Regions from separate parts of the Streptomyces sp. NPDC050842 genome, predicted to be linked through region 2. Evidence: predicted binding sites of a transcription regulator. Region 2 holds the regulator's gene; each other region holds the start of a gene.

Region 1 (5,385 bases), on a different contig from region 2:
CCGGTCGAACGCGAGCGGCAACGTCTCCCTGAAGGCGAAGGCCACCGGGGACGGCACCTGGCGCATCCGCCACTACGGCGACAGCAGGCACTTCAACACCCCGGCGTCGGCCGGCGGGGACTACGTCGACGTGCGCTGACGGATCCCGGAAAGCGCTCCTCCATAACGCCCGAGGGCGGCACCCCCCTGCTGGGGAGTGCCGCCCTCGATCGCGTTCAGCAGTACGGCTCTACAGCGGTACTGCGATGAACCACCGATCCCGGAGGATCAGAAGTCCATGTCACCGCCCGGCATGCCGCCGCCGGCCGGCGCGGACGCCTTCTCCGGCTTGTCGGCGATGACGGCCTCGGTGGTGAGGAACAGCGCGGCGATCGACGCGGCGTTCTGCAGCGCGGAGCGCGTGACCTTCGCCGGGTCGATGATGCCCTCGGCGATGAGGTCCACGTACTCGTTGGTCGCGGCGTTCAGGCCGTGACCCACGGGCAGGTTGCGGACCTTCTCCGCCACGACGCCGCCCTCGAGGCCGGCGTTGACCGCGATCTGCTTCAGCGGGGCCTCAAGCGCCAGCTTGACGATGTTGGCACCGGTGGCCTCGTCGCCCGCCAGGTCGGCCTCGAGCTTCTCGAAGACCGAGGAGGCCTGGAGAAGGGCCACGCCGCCACCGGCGACGATGCCCTCTTCGACGGCCGCCTTCGCGTTGCGAACGGCGTCCTCGATGCGGTGCTTGCGCTCCTTGAGCTCGACCTCGGTCGCGGCACCGGCCTTGATGACCGCAACACCGCCGGCGAGCTTCGCCAGGCGCTCCTGCAGCTTCTCGCGGTCGTAGTCGCTGTCCGAGTTCTCGATCTCGGCGCGGATCTGGTTCACGCGACCGGCGACCTGCTCGCTGTCACCGGCACCGTCGACGATGGTGGTCTCGTCCTTGGTGATGACGACCTTGCGGGCGCGGCCCAGCAGGTCGAGGCCCGCGTTCTCCAGCTTGAGGCCGACCTCCTCGGAGATGACCGTGCCGCCGGTGAGGATGGCGATGTCGTTCAGCATGGCCTTGCGACGGTCGCCGAAGCCCGGGGCCTTGACCGCGACGGACTTGAAGGTGCCGCGGATCTTGTTGACGACCAGGGTCGACAGGGCCTCGCCCTCGACGTCCTCGGCGATGATCAGCAGGGGCTTGCCCGACTGCATGACCTTCTCCAGGAGCGGGAGCAGGTCCTTCACGGAGGAGATCTTGGAGTTGACGATCAGGAGGTAGGGGTCGTCGAGCGACGCCTCCATGCGCTCCATGTCGGTGGCGAAGTACGCCGAGATGTAGCCCTTGTCGAAGCGCATGCCCTCGGTGAGCTCCAGCTCCAGACCGAAGGTCTGGGACTCCTCGACGGTGATGACGCCTTCCTTGCCGACCTTGTCCATCGCCTCGGCGATGAGCTCGCCGATCTGGGTGTCGGCGGCGGAGATGGAGGCCGTCGAAGCGATCTGCTCCTTGGTCTCGACATCCTTCGCCTGCTCGAGGAGGGCGCCGGAGACGGCCTCGACGGCCTTCTCGATGCCGCGCTTGAGGGCCATGGGGTTGGCACCGGCGGCGACGTTGCGGAGGCCCTCGCGGACGAGCGCCTGGGCGAGAACGGTGGCGGTGGTCGTACCGTCGCCGGCGACGTCGTCCGTCTTCTTGGCGACTTCCTTGACCAGCTCGGCGCCGATCTTCTCGTACGGGTCCTCGAGCTCGATCTCCTTGGCGATGGAGACACCATCGTTGGTGATCGTGGGGGCGCCCCACTTCTTCTCGAGGACGACGTTGCGACCCTTGGGGCCGAGGGTGACCTTGACGGCGTCAGCGAGCTGGTTCATGCCGCGCTCGAGACCGCGCCGGGCCTCCTCGTCGAACGCGATGATCTTGGCCATGTGAAGTGGTCCTCCCGGACATGGGGTGGATAACGCTCCAGGACCGCGCCGACGCCCGCGACGGACGGCCTCCGCGTGTTCCGTGTGGTTCCCTGCCCCACCCGGTCGGCGACCTCGTCTGCCCGATCCTCGTAGCACTCTCACCTGCCGAGTGCTAACGCCAATGATTAGCACTCGCCCTAGGAGAGTGCAAGCGACTCTCGGGTTTCGGGCAGTCCTGACACGGGTCGGCACACGTGCGGCACGGGTACGCCACGGGTGCGGAAACGCGTGAGGGGCCCGCTTCCCCTGGGGGATGCGGGCCCCTCGACGGCGTTGCGTCGGTGGCCGATCGCGCCGCGCTCAGACGGCGAGCTTGACCATGTCCGCCTGCGGACCCTTCTGGCCCTGCGAAATCTCGAACTCGACCCGCTGCCCCTCTTCGAGGCTGCGGTAGCCATCCATCTGGATCGCGCTGTAGTGGACGAAAACATCCGCACCACCGTCGACCGCGATGAAGCCGTAGCCCTTCTCCGCGTTGAACCACTTGACGGTGCCCTGAGCCATGCCTAACTCCCCTATTACTGGCCCTTGCGCGGGAACCGCACTTCGCGGACCCGGGGTCAGACCCTGCGCCGGAACGCGTCGACCGCCGCTGAATGTATCTGCCCAACTGCCCTCTGCAACAGGTCATTCGAGCGAGAATTCTGGGCATGGCAGAAAGGGGAATTAGGGAGAATCCCTGGAGTTCCGGGGCAAGTCGGGCCCGGCAAAACGCGCAGAACGTACACAACGCACATGCACTTTGGCTGCTTCCTGACGCGCAAGGACGCATTCTCATATGCGTCCGGCATGAGCAGCGGAGGGGACTTCCCCAACTCTACCCCGCTTAACCATGCAGAATTGCCCCCTCCGCTTTATGTCGCGGAAGGGGCAATTCAAGAAAGACGGGACAGAAGAGTCCCGGGACTCAGCAGCCGCCGGCGACGGCCGGGATGATCGAGACGCCCGCGCCGGCCGGGGTGGCCGTCTCCAGGCCCTGCTCGAAGCGCACGTCGTCGTCGTTCACGTACACGTTGACGAAGCGGCGCAGCTTGCCCTGGTCGTCCAGGACGCGGGCGGCGATGCCGGTGTGGTTCTTCTCCAGGTCCGCGATGACCTCGGCGAGGGTCGCGCCCTCGGCCGGGACCTCGGACTGCCCGCCCGTGTAGGTGCGGAGGATGGTGGGGATGCGGACGTTCACGGCCATGTCTTCGTACCTCTCAGAGGGCCAGGCCCGCGGCGCGGAACGCGTCCAGGCTCGGGCGGATGGTGGCGGTCGCCTGCGAGCCCTCGGCCACGGCGTCCAGGGTCTTGAGGCCGTCGCCGGTGTTCAGCACGACAGTGGTGAGCTCCGGGTCGATCAGACCCGCCTCGACGAGCTTCTTCGTGACGCCGACGGTCACGCCGCCCGCGGTCTCGGCGAAGATGCCCTCGGTCTGCGCGAGCAGCTTGATCGCGTCCACGACCTGCTCGTCGTTCACGTCCTCCACGGCGCCGCCGGTGCGGCGGGCGATGTCGAGGACGTACGGGCCGTCGGCCGGGTTGCCGATCGCGAGCGACTTGGCGATCGTGTTCGGCTTCTGCGGGCGGACGACGTCGTGGCCGGCCTTGAAGGCGGCGGAGACCGGGGAGCAGCCCTCGGCCTGCGCGCCGAAGATCTTGTACGGCTTGTCCTCGACGAGGCCCAGCTTGATGAGCTCCTGCAGACCCTTGTCGATCTTGGTGAGCTGCGAGCCGGACGCGATCGGGATGACGAGCTGGTCGGGGATGACCCAGCCGAGCTGCTCGCAGATCTCGTACGCGAGCGTCTTGGAGCCCTCGCCGTAGTACGGGCGGAGGTTGACGTTGACGAAGCCCCAGCCCTCGCCCAGCGGGTCGCCGATGAGCTCCGAGCAGAAGCGGTTGACGTCGTCGTAGTTGCCCTCGATGGCGACGAGGTCACCGCCGTAGACGGCGGCCATGACGACCTTGCCCTGCTCCAGGTCGTGCGGGATGAAGACGCAGGACCGGAAGCCGGCGCGGGCGGCGGCGGCGCCGACGGCGCCGGCCAGGTTGCCGGTGGAGGAGCAGGAGAGCGTGGTGAAGCCGAAGGCGCGGGCGGCCTCGAGGGCCTGCGCGACGACCCGGTCCTTGAAGGAGTGGGTCGGGTTGCCCGAGTCGTCCTTGACGAAGAGCTTGCCGGGGGCGACACCGATCTCGCGGGCGAGGTTGTCGGCCTGGACGAGCTTGGTCCAGCCCGGGTTCAGGTTCGGCTTCTCGGCGACGTCGGCCGGGACGGGCAGCAGGGGGGCGTAGCGCCAGATGTTGGCGGGGCCGGCCTCGATCTGCTTGCGCAGTGCCTCGGGGTCACCGGTGGGGAGGTCGTACGCGACTTCGAGCGGTCCGAAACAGAGTTCGCAGGCGAAGATCGGACCAAGTGCGAACACTTCACCGCATTCGCGACAGGAAAGCCCTGAAGCGGGACCGAGGTCGACGGTGGTGGCAGAGGCGACAGTCTGTACAGCCATGGAGGCGAGGCCCTTTCTCCTCATCTTTCCCATGACGAACTTTTCGTCATGAGACGGATTTGGCACCTTCCCTAGCCGGGGACCTCGCTGGAGGACGAGACGAACCGACTGGAGGGTTGCCGGGGCTTCAACGGGCCGTTTCCCTCTGCCCCTCTGGATGAGCGGTATTCGATTGTGAAGTGCGGTGAAGTCCTCGCGGGCTTCGTTCCTGCGCTCCGACGCGGGCGGCACCCCGACGTGCATCGGGCATCCGCGTTGTTCAAGACTGTAACCGAAGGCCCCGGAGCTTGGACGGGCCGTCCGTACCGCGAGATGGAGATCACGTGCTGGAAGAGGTGGAGCGCTGGCTGGACCGGCGGTCCTGGTCCGTGGCTGACCGGCCGATGGAGCGGATCCTCGCCGCCAAGCGAAACACGAAGGTCAGCGTCGTGCTGCCGGCGCTGAACGAGGAGGCGACGGTCGGCGACATCGTCGCCGTGATCCGCCGCGAGCTGATGTCCGAGGCGGTGCCGCTCGTCGACGAACTGGTCGTGATCGACTCGGGCTCCACCGACCGTACGGCGGAGGTGGCGGCGGCAGCCGGGGCGCGGGTGGTCGCGCGGGACGCGATCCTCCCCCGGATACCGGCCGTCCCCGGCAAGGGCGAGGTCCTGTGGCGGTCGCTCATGGTGACGAGCGGGGACGTCGTGTGCTTCGTGGACGCGGATCTGCGGGACTTCTCCGCGGACTTCGTGACGGGGATCGTGGGCCCGCTGCTCACCGACCCCGACATCGACTTCGTGAAGGCGACCTACGACCGCCCGTTCGGAGCCGGGGACACTCCTGGCCAGGGCGGTCGCGTGACGGAGCTGGTGGCACGCCCCCTCCTCAACATGCACTGGCCGCAGCTGGCCGGCTTCGTCCAGCCGCTGGGCGGCGAGTACGCGGCGCGGCGCTCGCTCCTGGAGCGGCTGCCCTTCCC
Region 2 (5,385 bases):
CGCGTCGACCCCGGTCTCCGTCATGGTCTCGACGGCGAGTTCACCCCGGTCGCCCTTGGGCAGCGCCTGCACGACCGTGATCCGCGGCTCCTCCGCGGCGTCCTCGTGCACCTCGTCGACCCGCACGGTCAGCTGGTCCTTGCCCTCGGCGGCCAGCACCACGCACACGGCCCAGCGCCCCCGGCCGTCGGCGAGGACGAGCTCCTCGCCCTCCCGGAGCCGCTTCACCGAGACGGCGTGCCGGCCCTCGGAACCGTCCAGGAGGAAGCTCCCGGGGCCGGGAACGGCGTCGACGACGAAGACGGGTGCGGTCATGAAGCGCTCCTGTGAGCCAGGTCGGAGAGTGCGGTGTCGAGTTCGGCGGCCAGGACCTCGACGAGTTGCCCGGCGGGGAGTTCGCGGGCGAGACGGTGGCCCTGTCCGGCCCACAGGGCCATGCCCTGGGCGTCGCCGGAGGCGGCGGCGGCCTTGCGGAGCGGGGCGGTGAGGTGGTGGACCTCGGGGTAGGCGGCGGGGGCGTACGGCCCGTGCTCGCGCATGAAGCGGTTGACGAGCCCGCGCGCCGGACGCCCGGAGAAGGCCCGGGTGAAGGCGGTCCGGGTGAAGAGCGGATCGGTCAGGGCCCGCTTGTGCAGCGGGTGCGCGCCGGACTCGGGGCAGCCGAGGAAGGCGGTGCCGAGCTGGGCGGCGTCGGCCCCGGCGGCGAGGGCGGCGGCGATCTGCGCGCCGCGCATGATCCCGCCGGTGGCGACGATCGGCAGCGCGACGCTCTCGCGGACCTGGGTGACGAGCGCGAGGAGCCCGGTCCCCGGGGTGTCGTCGTCCTCCGGGTCGTCGCGGTACGTGCCCTGGTGGCCGCCGGCCTCGACGCCCTGGACGCAGACGGCGTCGGCACCGGCCCGCTCGGCGGCGACGGCGTCCTCGGCGGAGGTGACGGTGACGAGCGTGAACGTTCCGGCACGGGCGAAGGCGGCGAGCGTCTCGGGCGAGGGACAGCCGAAGGTGAAGGAGACGACGCGGACCGGATCGTCCAGGAGGATCGCCATTTTGGCGTCGTAGCCGTCGTCGCGGCAGTCGTCGGCCTCCCCGAGGGAGGTCTCGTACCAGGTCGCCTCGCCGGCGAGCTGGTGCCGGTAGACCTCGACGGCGGCGGGATCGGCGTGCGGCCCGCCCTGCGGCATGAAGAGGTTGACGCCGAAGGGGCGTGCGGTGAGCCCGCGCACCTGCTTGATCTCCTGGTACAGGCCTCCGGCCGTCTTGTACCCGCCGGCCAGGAAGCCGAGCGCACCGGCCTCGCAGACGGCTCCGACGAGCTCGGGACAGGAAGCGCCACCCGCCATGGGGGCCTGCACGATCGGATACCGAAAGAGATCGTTCAGTGCGGTGGTGGACATACGGGCATCGTTTCATGACGGCCCCGGCGGGCCGAATCGGTACGTCAGGTCATGGAAGGCGGGCTTCCGGAAGAGGGCCGCCGGAAACGGACGGGCCTCCGGAAGTGGGAAGGGGCGGGACGGCTCGTCGCCGTCCCGCCCCTTCCCTCACGATGCCGTCCGGTCAGGTCCGCCCGTTGAAGGCGTCCTTCAGGCGCGAGAACAGCCCCTGCTGCCCGGGCTGGAACTGCCCGGTGGGCCGCTCCTCGCCGCGGAGCTTGGCCAGCTCGCGCAGGAGCCGCTCCTGCTCCGCGTCGAGCTTTCCGGGGGTCTGCACCTCGACGTGCACGATCAGGTCGCCCCGGCCGTTGCCCCGCAGGTGCGTGACGCCGCGGCCGTGCAGCGGGACCGACTGGCCGGACTGCGTGCCCGGACGGATGTCGATCTCCTCGATGCCGTCGAGGGTCTGCAGCGGCACCTTCGTGCCGAGCGCGCCCGCCGTCATCGGGATGGTCACCGTGCAGTGCAGGTCGTCGCCGCGCCGCTGGAACGTGTCGTGCGGGATCTCGTGGATCTCGACGTACAGGTCACCGGCCGGGCCGCCACCGGGGCCGACCTCGCCCTCGCCGGCGAGCTGGATCCGGGTGCCGTTGTCGACACCGGCCGGGATCTTGACCGTGAGGGTGCGACGGGAACGGACCCGGCCGTCGCCCGCGCACTCGGGGCACGGGGTCGGGACGACGGTGCCGAAGCCCTGGCACTGCGGGCAGGGCCGGGAGGTCATGACCTGGCCCAGGAAGGACCGGGTGACCTGGGAGACCTCACCGCGGCCGCGGCACATGTCACAGGTCTGCGCGGAGGTGCCGGGCGCGGCACCCTCACCCGAACAGGTGGTGCACACGACGGCCGTGTCGACCTGGATGTCCTTGGTGGTGCCGAAGGCCGCCTCGTTGAGGTCGATCTCCAGACGGATCATGGCGTCCTGGCCGCGGCGGGTCCGCGAGCGCGGTCCGCGCTGCGAGGCCGTGCCGAAGAAGGCGTCCATGATGTCGGAGAAGTTCCCGAAGCCACCGGCCCCGAAGCCGCCCGCGCCGCCTCCGCCGGAGGCCGAGAGCGGGTCGCCACCCAGGTCGTAGACCTGCTTCTTCTGCGGGTCCGAGAGGACCTCGTAGGCGGCGTTGATCTCCTTGAAGCGTTCCTGCGTCTTCGGATCGGGATTGACGTCCGGGTGCAGCTCGCGCGCGAGCCTCCGGAAGGCCTTCTTGATCTCGTCCTGGGAAGCGTCGCGGCGCACGCCGAGTACGGCGTAGTAGTCCGTGGCCACTTACGACTCCGCCAGGATCTGTCCGACGTAACGTGCCACTGCGCGTACCGCTCCCATCGTTCCGGGGTAGTCCATGCGGGTCGGTCCGACCACGCCGAGTTTGGCGACTGCTTCGCCGCCCGAACCGTAGCCGACCGAGACGACCGAGGTGGAGCTCAGCCCCTCGTGGGCGTTCTCGTGCCCGATGCGTACGGTCATGCCCGATTCCTTGGCCTCGCCCAGCAGCTTGAGGAGCACGACCTGCTCCTCCAGGGCTTCCAGGACGGGCCTGATCATCAGGGGGAAGTCGGGTCCGAAGCGGGTGAGATTGGCGGTGCCGCCGATCATCAGCCGCTCCTCGTGCTCCTCCACGAGCGATTCGAGGAGGGTCGCGAGCACGGTCGAGACCGTGGCGCGGTCCTCGAGCTCCTCGAAGGACTCGGGGAGGTCCTGCACCAGCTGCGGCACGTCGGCGAACCGGCGGCCGACCACCCGGCTGTTGAGCCGGGCCCGCAGGTCGGCGAGGGAGGTCTCGCCGAAGGGCGCGGGACAGTCGATGACGCGCTGCTCGACGCGGCCGGTGTCCGTGATGAGCACGAGCATCAGGCGGGCCGGGGCCAGCGCGAGCAGCTCCACGTGACGGACGGTCGAGCGGGTCAGCGAGGGGTACTGGACGACGGCGACCTGACGGGTCAGCTGAGCGAGCAGCCGGACCGTACGCCCGACGACGTCGTCGAGGTCGACCGCACCGTCCAGGAAGTTGTGGATCGCGCGCCGCTCGGGCGTCGACAGCGGCTTGACGCCGGCCAGCCGGTCGACGAAGAGCCGGTAGCCCTTGTCGGTCGGGATGCGCCCGGCGCTGGTGTGAGGCTGGGCGATGTAGCCCTCCTCCTCCAGCACGGCCATGTCGTTGCGGACCGTGGCGGGCGAGACGCCGAGTTTGTGGCGCTCGGTGAGCGCCTTCGAGCCGACCGGCTCCTCCGTCCCGACGTAGTCCTGGACGATGGCGCGCAACACCTCGAGTCTGCGTTCGCTGAGCATCGTGCGCACCTCCAGCTGTCGTCGTGGTTCCGGATGCTCCGGTTGCTCCGGTTTTGGCACTCACCCTGCCCGAGTGCCAGCAATCCCCCGGCCAGTGTACGGCGGCGGGCAACGCTCCTGGCAAGGAGGCGGGGGCGCAGCCGTTAGCGTCGCCCCATGGACATCGATTGGGAAGCGTACGGGTGGGAGCGGTTGGCGGACGGAGTGGGCAGGCGCCGGCTGCCCGGCTGGGACGCCACGGTGGGCCTGGTAGTGGGCACGAAGGCGGTCCTGCTCTACGACACGGGCTCGACGCTCGCGGAGGGAGCCGAGCTGCGGGCGCAGATCGCGGCGTTGACGGACGGCCGAAGAGTGACGCACATCGCACTGAGCCACCCGCACTTCGACCACGTCTTCGGCACCGCCGCCTTCGCGGGCGCGGAGGTCTTCGGCGCGGTGGGCGTGGACGAGCTGCTCGGCCGGGCCCGGGACCGGGAGGACCTGCGCAGGGACGCCATGGTGCAAGGGGTCGACGAGCGGGCGGCGACGGAGGCCGCCGACGTCCTCGTGGCCCCGCGGCACGTGGTCTCCGGGGAGTGGACGCTCGACCTGGGCGGCCGGCAGGTGCTCCTGGCGAACGTCGGCCCGGGCCACACCGGCCACGACCTGGCGCTCTGCGTCCCCGGCGAGCGCGAGGTCGTCTTCTGCGGGGACCTGGTGGAGGAGTCGGGCGAGCCGCAGGCGGGACCGGACGCGATCCCGTCCCGCTGGCCGGACGCGCTGGACCGGCTGCTGTCGCTCGGCGGCGAGGAAGCGCTGTACGTGCCGGGCCACGGAGCGGTGGTGGACGCCACGTTCGTACGACGCCAGCGCGAGGAACTGGCACGGCGCTTCTCGGTCGCATAACGTCGCCCGAATGCGCAGCTACGACCCGGACCTGACGCCCGCATGGAAGCGCTCGGCGCCCGTCCCGGAGATCCCGGCCGACCACGACCTCGTCGTCGAGGAGGTCACCACGGGCTTCTGCGGGGCGGTGATCCGCTGCGAGGCGGGCACGGTGACCCTGGAGGACCGCTTCGGCAAGCACCGCGTCTTCCCGATGGAGCCGCGCGGCTTCCTCCTGGAGGGCCGGGTGGTCACCCTGGTCCGCCCTGCCGCGTCATCGCCGGTACGCCCCACCCGCACGGCTTCGGGCTCGGTGGCGGTCCCGGGCGCGCGGGCGAGGGTGGCGCGGGCGGGCCGGATCTACGTGGAGGGCCGGCACGACGCCGAACTCGTCGAGCGTGTCTGGGGCGACGACCTCCGGATCGAGGGCGTGGTCGTCGAGTACCTGGAAGGCATCGACGACCTGCCGTCGATCGTGGCGGAGTTCGCCCCCGCCCCGGACGCCCGCCTGGGCGTCCTGGTGGACCACCTGGTCCCGGGTTCGAAGGAGTCGAGGATCGCGGCGACCGTCACGTCCCCGGACGTCCTGGTGGTGGGCCACCCGTACATCGACGTCTGGGAGGCCGTGAAGCCGTCCTCGGTGGGCATCAGCGCCTGGCCGAGGGTCCCCCGCGGCCAGGACTGGAAGACGGGCGTCTGCCGCTCCCTGGGCTGGCCGCCGAACACGGGCGCGGCATGGCAGCACATCCTGTCGAAGGTCACGACCTACAAGGACCTGGAACCGGAACTCCTGGGTGCCGTCGA
Region 3 (5,385 bases), on a different contig from region 2:
CCCTTGCGGCTTACGGCACCTCAGTCACCGGCCTCCTCCCGCCGGGCGGCCGATCAGCATCGTCGGGGCTCCCGCGACCCGAGTGAGCAGCACCGTCGCGGAGTTGGGGCCCTTCGGCTTCACCTTCCGCCGGATCTCCTCGGGTTCGACCGCCGAACCGCGCTTCTTCACGGTCAGTGTCCCGACCTCGCGCTCCCGGAGCAGCGCCTTCAACTTCTTGAGGTTGAAGGGGAGTTCGTCGGTGATCTCGTAGGCGGCGGCGTACGGGGTGGGGACGAGCTCGTCCGCCGTGACGTAGGCGATCGTCTCGTCGATCAGGCCGCCCGACAGGTCCTCCGCGACCTCGGCGACGAGGTGCGCGCGGATGACGGCGCCGTCCGGCTCGTAGAGGTAGCGGCCGACCGGCCGGACCGCCGGGTCGGGCAGCCCCCGGCCGACGATCCCGGCGCCCGAGGGCAGCAGCGTGGCGCGGCGGGCGCCCGGCTCCGTACCGAACCAGAGCACGGCCTCCTTCACGTCCCCGCCGTCCGAGATCCACTCGGCCTCGGCCTCCGCCGGGACGGCCTCGTGCGGGATGCCGGGTGCGACCTTCAGGGCGGCGTGCGGGGCCCTGCGGGCCGCTTCGACGGCCCAGGAGAGCGGCGGGGAGTACGCCTCGGGGTCGAAGATCCTGCCCCGGCCGCCGCGTCGCGCCGGGTCGACGAAGACCGCGTCGTACGGGCTCGTGTCGATCTCCGTCACGTCGGCCTCGCGGACCTCGACGAGCCCGGCGAGGCCGAGGGCCTCGGCGTTGGCGCGGGCCACCTCGGCGGTGAGCGGGTCGCGGTCGACGGCGAGGACGGAGATCCCGGCGCGGGCGAGGGCGATCGCGTCGCCGCCGATCCCGGAGCAGAGGTCCGCGACGCTGCCGACGCCGAGCGCCTTGAGCCGGGCCGCCCGGTACGTACCGACCGAGGCGCGGGTCGACTGCTCGACGCCGTTGGGCGTGAAGTACATCCGGTACGCGTCCTCGGCGCCGAACTTGGCCACCGCGCGCTGGCGCAGCCGGGCCTGGCCGACCGCCGACGTGACGAGCTCTGCGGAGTGGTCGCGGCGCAGCCGGGAGACGACCGCCAGCTCCTGGGCGGGGTCGTAGTCGCGCAGGGCGGCGAGCAGTGCCTGCCCCTCGGGGGTGAGCAGGGCGGTGAAGTGGGCGAGGTCGGTCACCCGTCCCATTGTGGGCCCTGCGGCGCTGTGGGCCGCCCGGGGGATGGTGGGCGCCGTACGGCGGTGTCGTGGTCCGGAGGGGGTGTCGGCACTGACAGGATGCGGCGCCATACCGCTTGTACGACAAGAGGAAGAATTCATGGTGATCAGCGCGCACCCTGTCCGGCGGACCCTCGGGGCCGCTCTCGTCGTCGCAGCCCTCGCCTCCGTCGCCACGGCCTGCTCCGGCGCCGGCGCCGGCCCCGCCGAACCGGAGCGGCGCGCGCCCGCACCCGCCCTTGGGCAGCAGGGGCAAGGGCAGGCGCAGGCCCCGGGCTCGGCCGGGGCGCTCAGCGCGTACGTCGAGAAGGTCCGCAAGCAGAAGGCCGCCCGCGCGCTCGCCGCCAAGAAGTGGGGCCTCGCCCGGACCCCGCTCGACGCGCCCGCCCCGCCGAAGCTCAAACCGAAGATCACCACCCGCAAGGGATTCGAGACGGACGGCGAGGGGCTGCCGCCCGTCTTCACGACCGTGCCGACCAAGCAGAAGGTCGTCTTCCTGACGATCGACGACGGCGCGGAGAAGGACCCCGAGCTGCTGCGGATGATGAAGGACCTCCGGATCCCGTACAGCGCCTTCCTCAGCGACTACGTCGTCAAGGACGACTACGGGTACTTCGCGCGGATGCAGAAGTCGCAGGAGGGCGGGGTCTCCCTGCACAACCACACCCTCAACCACCGCTACCTGCCCGGGCTCTCGTACAAGCAGCAGAAGCGCGAGATCTGCGGGATGCAGGACGTCATCGAGAAACGATTCGGCAAGCGGCCCCCGCTCTTCCGCCCGCCGTACGGCAACTACAACGAGGACACGCTGCGCGCGGCGAAGTCCTGCGGGGTCAAGGCGGTCCCGCTGTGGGCGTCCGAGGCGTTCCCGGACCACATGGAGTGGCGCGAGTGGGACCGGGACCTGCACCCCGGCGACATCGTGCTCACCCACTTCCGGGGCAAGGGCGACTGGAAGGGCACGATGCCCGACATGATCCGGCGGGTGATGAACGTGATCACGGCCAAGGGGTACGCGGTCGCGAAGCTCGAGGACTACGTGTGAGCGGGTTCCGTACGAGAGGGCTCCGCAGCGGCGTCCGTGCGAGAGAGCTCCGTACGAGAGGGCTCCGTACGAGAGGGCTCCGTACGAGAGGGCTCCGTACGAGACGGATCCGTGCGGCCGTCGTCGGCGCGGCGCTGGCCGGCGTGCTGCTCGCCGTCTCCGGCTGTGCCTCGTCGGTCGACCCGATCGAGCGGCTCGGGCGGAAGGCGGCGGAACGGATGGCCACGCCGGACGCCACGACCGTGGCGGAAGGAACGGCCCGGACAGGCGGCCACGCCGACTGACCCGGGGGTCACCCTCCCGGACACTCGCACGGCCCGCCCCCGCTGCGGCACACGCACCGTGCTTCGGACGGGGTCGCCGGGGCAGTCGGCCCCGGCGTTGCGGGGTGCGCCCGCGCCCACTCCTGTATCCCGAAGGTCAGCGTGCCGATGCCGAGCAGCGCCGCGGCCAGGAACTGGCCCCCTGCCGTCCAGGACCAGCCGCCGCGCAGCATCGCCCACGCGAGCAGCAGGACGACGCCGGTGATCGCTCCGAAGACGAGTACCGGCACCCAGTCCACCGGGGGCGGTCCCGCCGGCGCCGGACCGTAGCTGTCGGCCCACCCGCGCATGCCCAGGGTGAAGGCGGCGATCAGGGCGAGCACGCCCTCCAGGACGAGGATCAGGATCCCGAACAGGATGTCCCCGGCCGTGCGTACCGGAGGAGGAGAGGTCGTCATGGCCGCACCCTCGTCCGGAACCGGAGGGTCCGTCACGGCGTTGCCCATACCGTGACCGGAACGACGCGCGACGGCACGGAATTGGCACTCCGCTTGACCGAGTGCTAATCGCGGTCATAGTCTCGGCTCTGGCACTCCCCACTGGAGAGTGCCAACACAGCGACAGGCAGGTCCGGCACCCGCGACGACGGATCCACCTGGTCGCCACCTCAGACAGTTGACCCCGTAATCTCCGAAGGGGGAGGTCGGATCGTGACGACCACCAGCTCCAAGGTTGCCATCAAGCCGCTCGAGGACCGCATTGTGGTCCAGCCGCTCGACGCCGAGCAGACCACCGCCTCTGGCCTGGTCATCCCGGACACCGCGAAGGAGAAGCCCCAGGAGGGTGCTGTCCTCGCCGTGGGCCCGGGCCGCTTCGAGAACGGCGAGCGTCTTCCGCTCGACGTTCAGGTCGGCGACATCGTGCTCTACAGCAAGTACGGCGGCACCGAGGTGAAGTACAACGGCGAGGAGTTCCTCGTCCTCTCGGCTCGCGACGTGCTCGCGATCATCGAGAAGTAATTCACCGAAGTATCCGAAGTAGATGCTTTGAGCTGCGCCCCTTGACCCCGCACAGGGCGTCCGGGGGCGCAGTTCGTTTCCATACGATTCCGAGAGGGCTGAACCGCTCCCATGGCGAAGATCCTGAAGTTCGACGAGGACGCCCGTCGCGCCCTTGAGCGCGGCGTCAACAAGCTTGCCGACACGGTGAAGGTGACGATCGGCCCCAAGGGCCGCAATGTCGTCATCGACAAGAAGTTCGGCGCCCCCACCATCACCAACGACGGTGTCACGATCGCCCGCGAGGTCGAGATCGACGACCCGTTCGAGAACCTCGGCGCCCAGCTGGTGAAGGAGGTGGCGACCAAGACCAACGACATCGCGGGTGACGGCACCACCACCGCCACCGTGCTCGCCCAGGCCCTGGTCCGCGAGGGTCTGCGCAACGTCGCCGCCGGCGCCTCCCCGGCCGCCCTGAAGAAGGGCATCGACGCCGCCGTCAAGGCCGTCTCCGAGGAGCTCCTCGCCACCGCGCGCCCGATCGAGGACAAGTCCGACATCGCCGCCGTCGCCGCGCTCTCCGCGCAGGACCAGCAGGTCGGCGAGCTCATCGCCGAGGCGATGGACAAGGTCGGCAAGGACGGTGTCATCACCGTCGAGGAGTCCAACACCTTCGGCCTGGAGCTCGACTTCACCGAGGGCATGGCCTTCGACAAGGGCTACCTGTCCCCGTACATGGTCACCGACCAGGAGCGTATGGAGGCCGTCCTCGACGACCCGTACATCCTGATCAACCAGGGCAAGATCTCCTCGATCCAGGACCTGCTGCCGATCCTGGAGAAGGTCATCCAGGCCGGCGCCAGCAAGCCGCTCCTGATCATCGCCGAGGACGTCGAGGGCGAGGCCCTGTCGACCCTGGTCGTGAACAAGATCCGAGGCACCTTCAACGCCGTGGCCGTCAAGGCCCCGGGCTTCGGCGACCGCCGCAAGGCGATGCTCGGCGACATGGCGACGCTGACCGGCGCCACCGTCATCGCCGAGGAGGTCGGCCTCAAGCTCGACCAGGCCGGCCTGGACGTGCTGGGCACCGCCCGCCGCGTGACGATCACCAAGGACGACACCACCATCGTCGAGGGCGGCGGCAACGCCGACGAGCTCGCGGGTCGCGTCAACCAGATCAAGGCCGAGATCGAGTCCACGGACTCCGACTGGGACCGCGAGAAGCTCCAGGAGCGCCTCGCGAAGCTGGCCGGCGGCGTGTGCGTGATCAAGGTCGGCGCCGCCACCGAGGTGGAGCTGAAGGAGAAGAAGCACCGTCTGGAGGACGCCATCTCCGCGACCCGCGCCGCGGTCGAGGAGGGCATCGTCTCCGGTGGTGGCTCCGCTCTGGTCCACGCCGTCAAGGTCCTCGAGGGCAACCTCGACAAGACCGGCGACGAGGCCACGGGTGTCGCGGTCGTCCGCCGCGCCGCCGTCGAGCCGCTGCGCTGGATCGCCGAGAACGCCGGCCTCGAGGGCTACGTCATCACCTCGAAGGTGGCGGAGCTCGACAAGGGCCAGGGCTTCAACGCCGCGACCGGCGAGTACGGCGACCTGGTCAAGGCCGGCGTCATCGACCCGGTGAAGGTGACGCGCTCCGCGCTGGAGAACGCCGCCTCGATCGCCTCCCTCCTCCTCACCACCGAGACCCTCGTGGTGGAGAAGAAGGAAGAGGAGCCGGCGGACGCGGGCCACGGCCACGGTCACTCCCACTGAGGCGTGTCGTAACTGATCGCCGCTGATCGCCGCTGATCGCCGAGGCCGGGTGCCTCGCTGATCACCGAGGCCCGGTGCC

The links. The regulator HrcA, encoded in region 2, represses chaperone genes, less so after heat shock. The targets are predictions, from matches to a motif close to TTNGCACTCNGNNNNNCNGAGTGCNAA.
Region 1: a site for HrcA is predicted at 2,064-2,090, ahead of groL (chaperonin GroEL). Genes of this name have one in related genera too.
Region 3: a site for HrcA is predicted at 3,093-3,119, ahead of groES (co-chaperone GroES). Genes of this name have one in related genera too.

Annotation. Positions count from the first base shown of each region.
Region 1 is NZ_JBITGA010000006.1:523,915-529,299, forward strand. Features, by position in the region: gene ACIBG6_RS23140 (hypothetical protein) at 1-139, shown strand, start outside; gene groL (chaperonin GroEL) at 268-1,896, opposite strand; gene ACIBG6_RS23150 (cold-shock protein) at 2,239-2,442, opposite strand; gene ACIBG6_RS23155 (MoaD/ThiS family protein) at 2,846-3,124, opposite strand; gene thrC (threonine synthase) at 3,138-4,448, opposite strand; SAM riboswitch class I at 4,442-4,588, opposite strand; gene ACIBG6_RS23165 (glucosyl-3-phosphoglycerate synthase) at 4,748-5,385, shown strand, end outside.
Region 2 is NZ_JBITGA010000003.1:503,870-509,254, reverse strand. Features, by position in the region: gene ACIBG6_RS11450 (16S rRNA (uracil(1498)-N(3))-methyltransferase) at 1-315, opposite strand, end outside; gene ACIBG6_RS11445 (nitronate monooxygenase) at 312-1,394, opposite strand; gene dnaJ (molecular chaperone DnaJ) at 1,558-2,697, opposite strand; gene hrcA (heat-inducible transcriptional repressor HrcA) at 2,698-3,717, opposite strand; gene ACIBG6_RS11430 (MBL fold metallo-hydrolase) at 3,874-4,602, shown strand; gene ACIBG6_RS11425 (DUF3097 domain-containing protein) at 4,613-5,385, shown strand, end outside.
Region 3 is NZ_JBITGA010000006.1:116,074-121,458, reverse strand. Features, by position in the region: gene ACIBG6_RS21175 (methyltransferase domain-containing protein) at 25-1,317, opposite strand; gene ACIBG6_RS21170 (polysaccharide deacetylase family protein) at 1,346-2,290, shown strand; gene ACIBG6_RS21165 (hypothetical protein) at 2,287-2,574, shown strand; gene ACIBG6_RS21160 (DUF6234 family protein) at 2,583-3,011, opposite strand; gene groES (co-chaperone GroES) at 3,264-3,572, shown strand; gene groL (chaperonin GroEL) at 3,684-5,306, shown strand.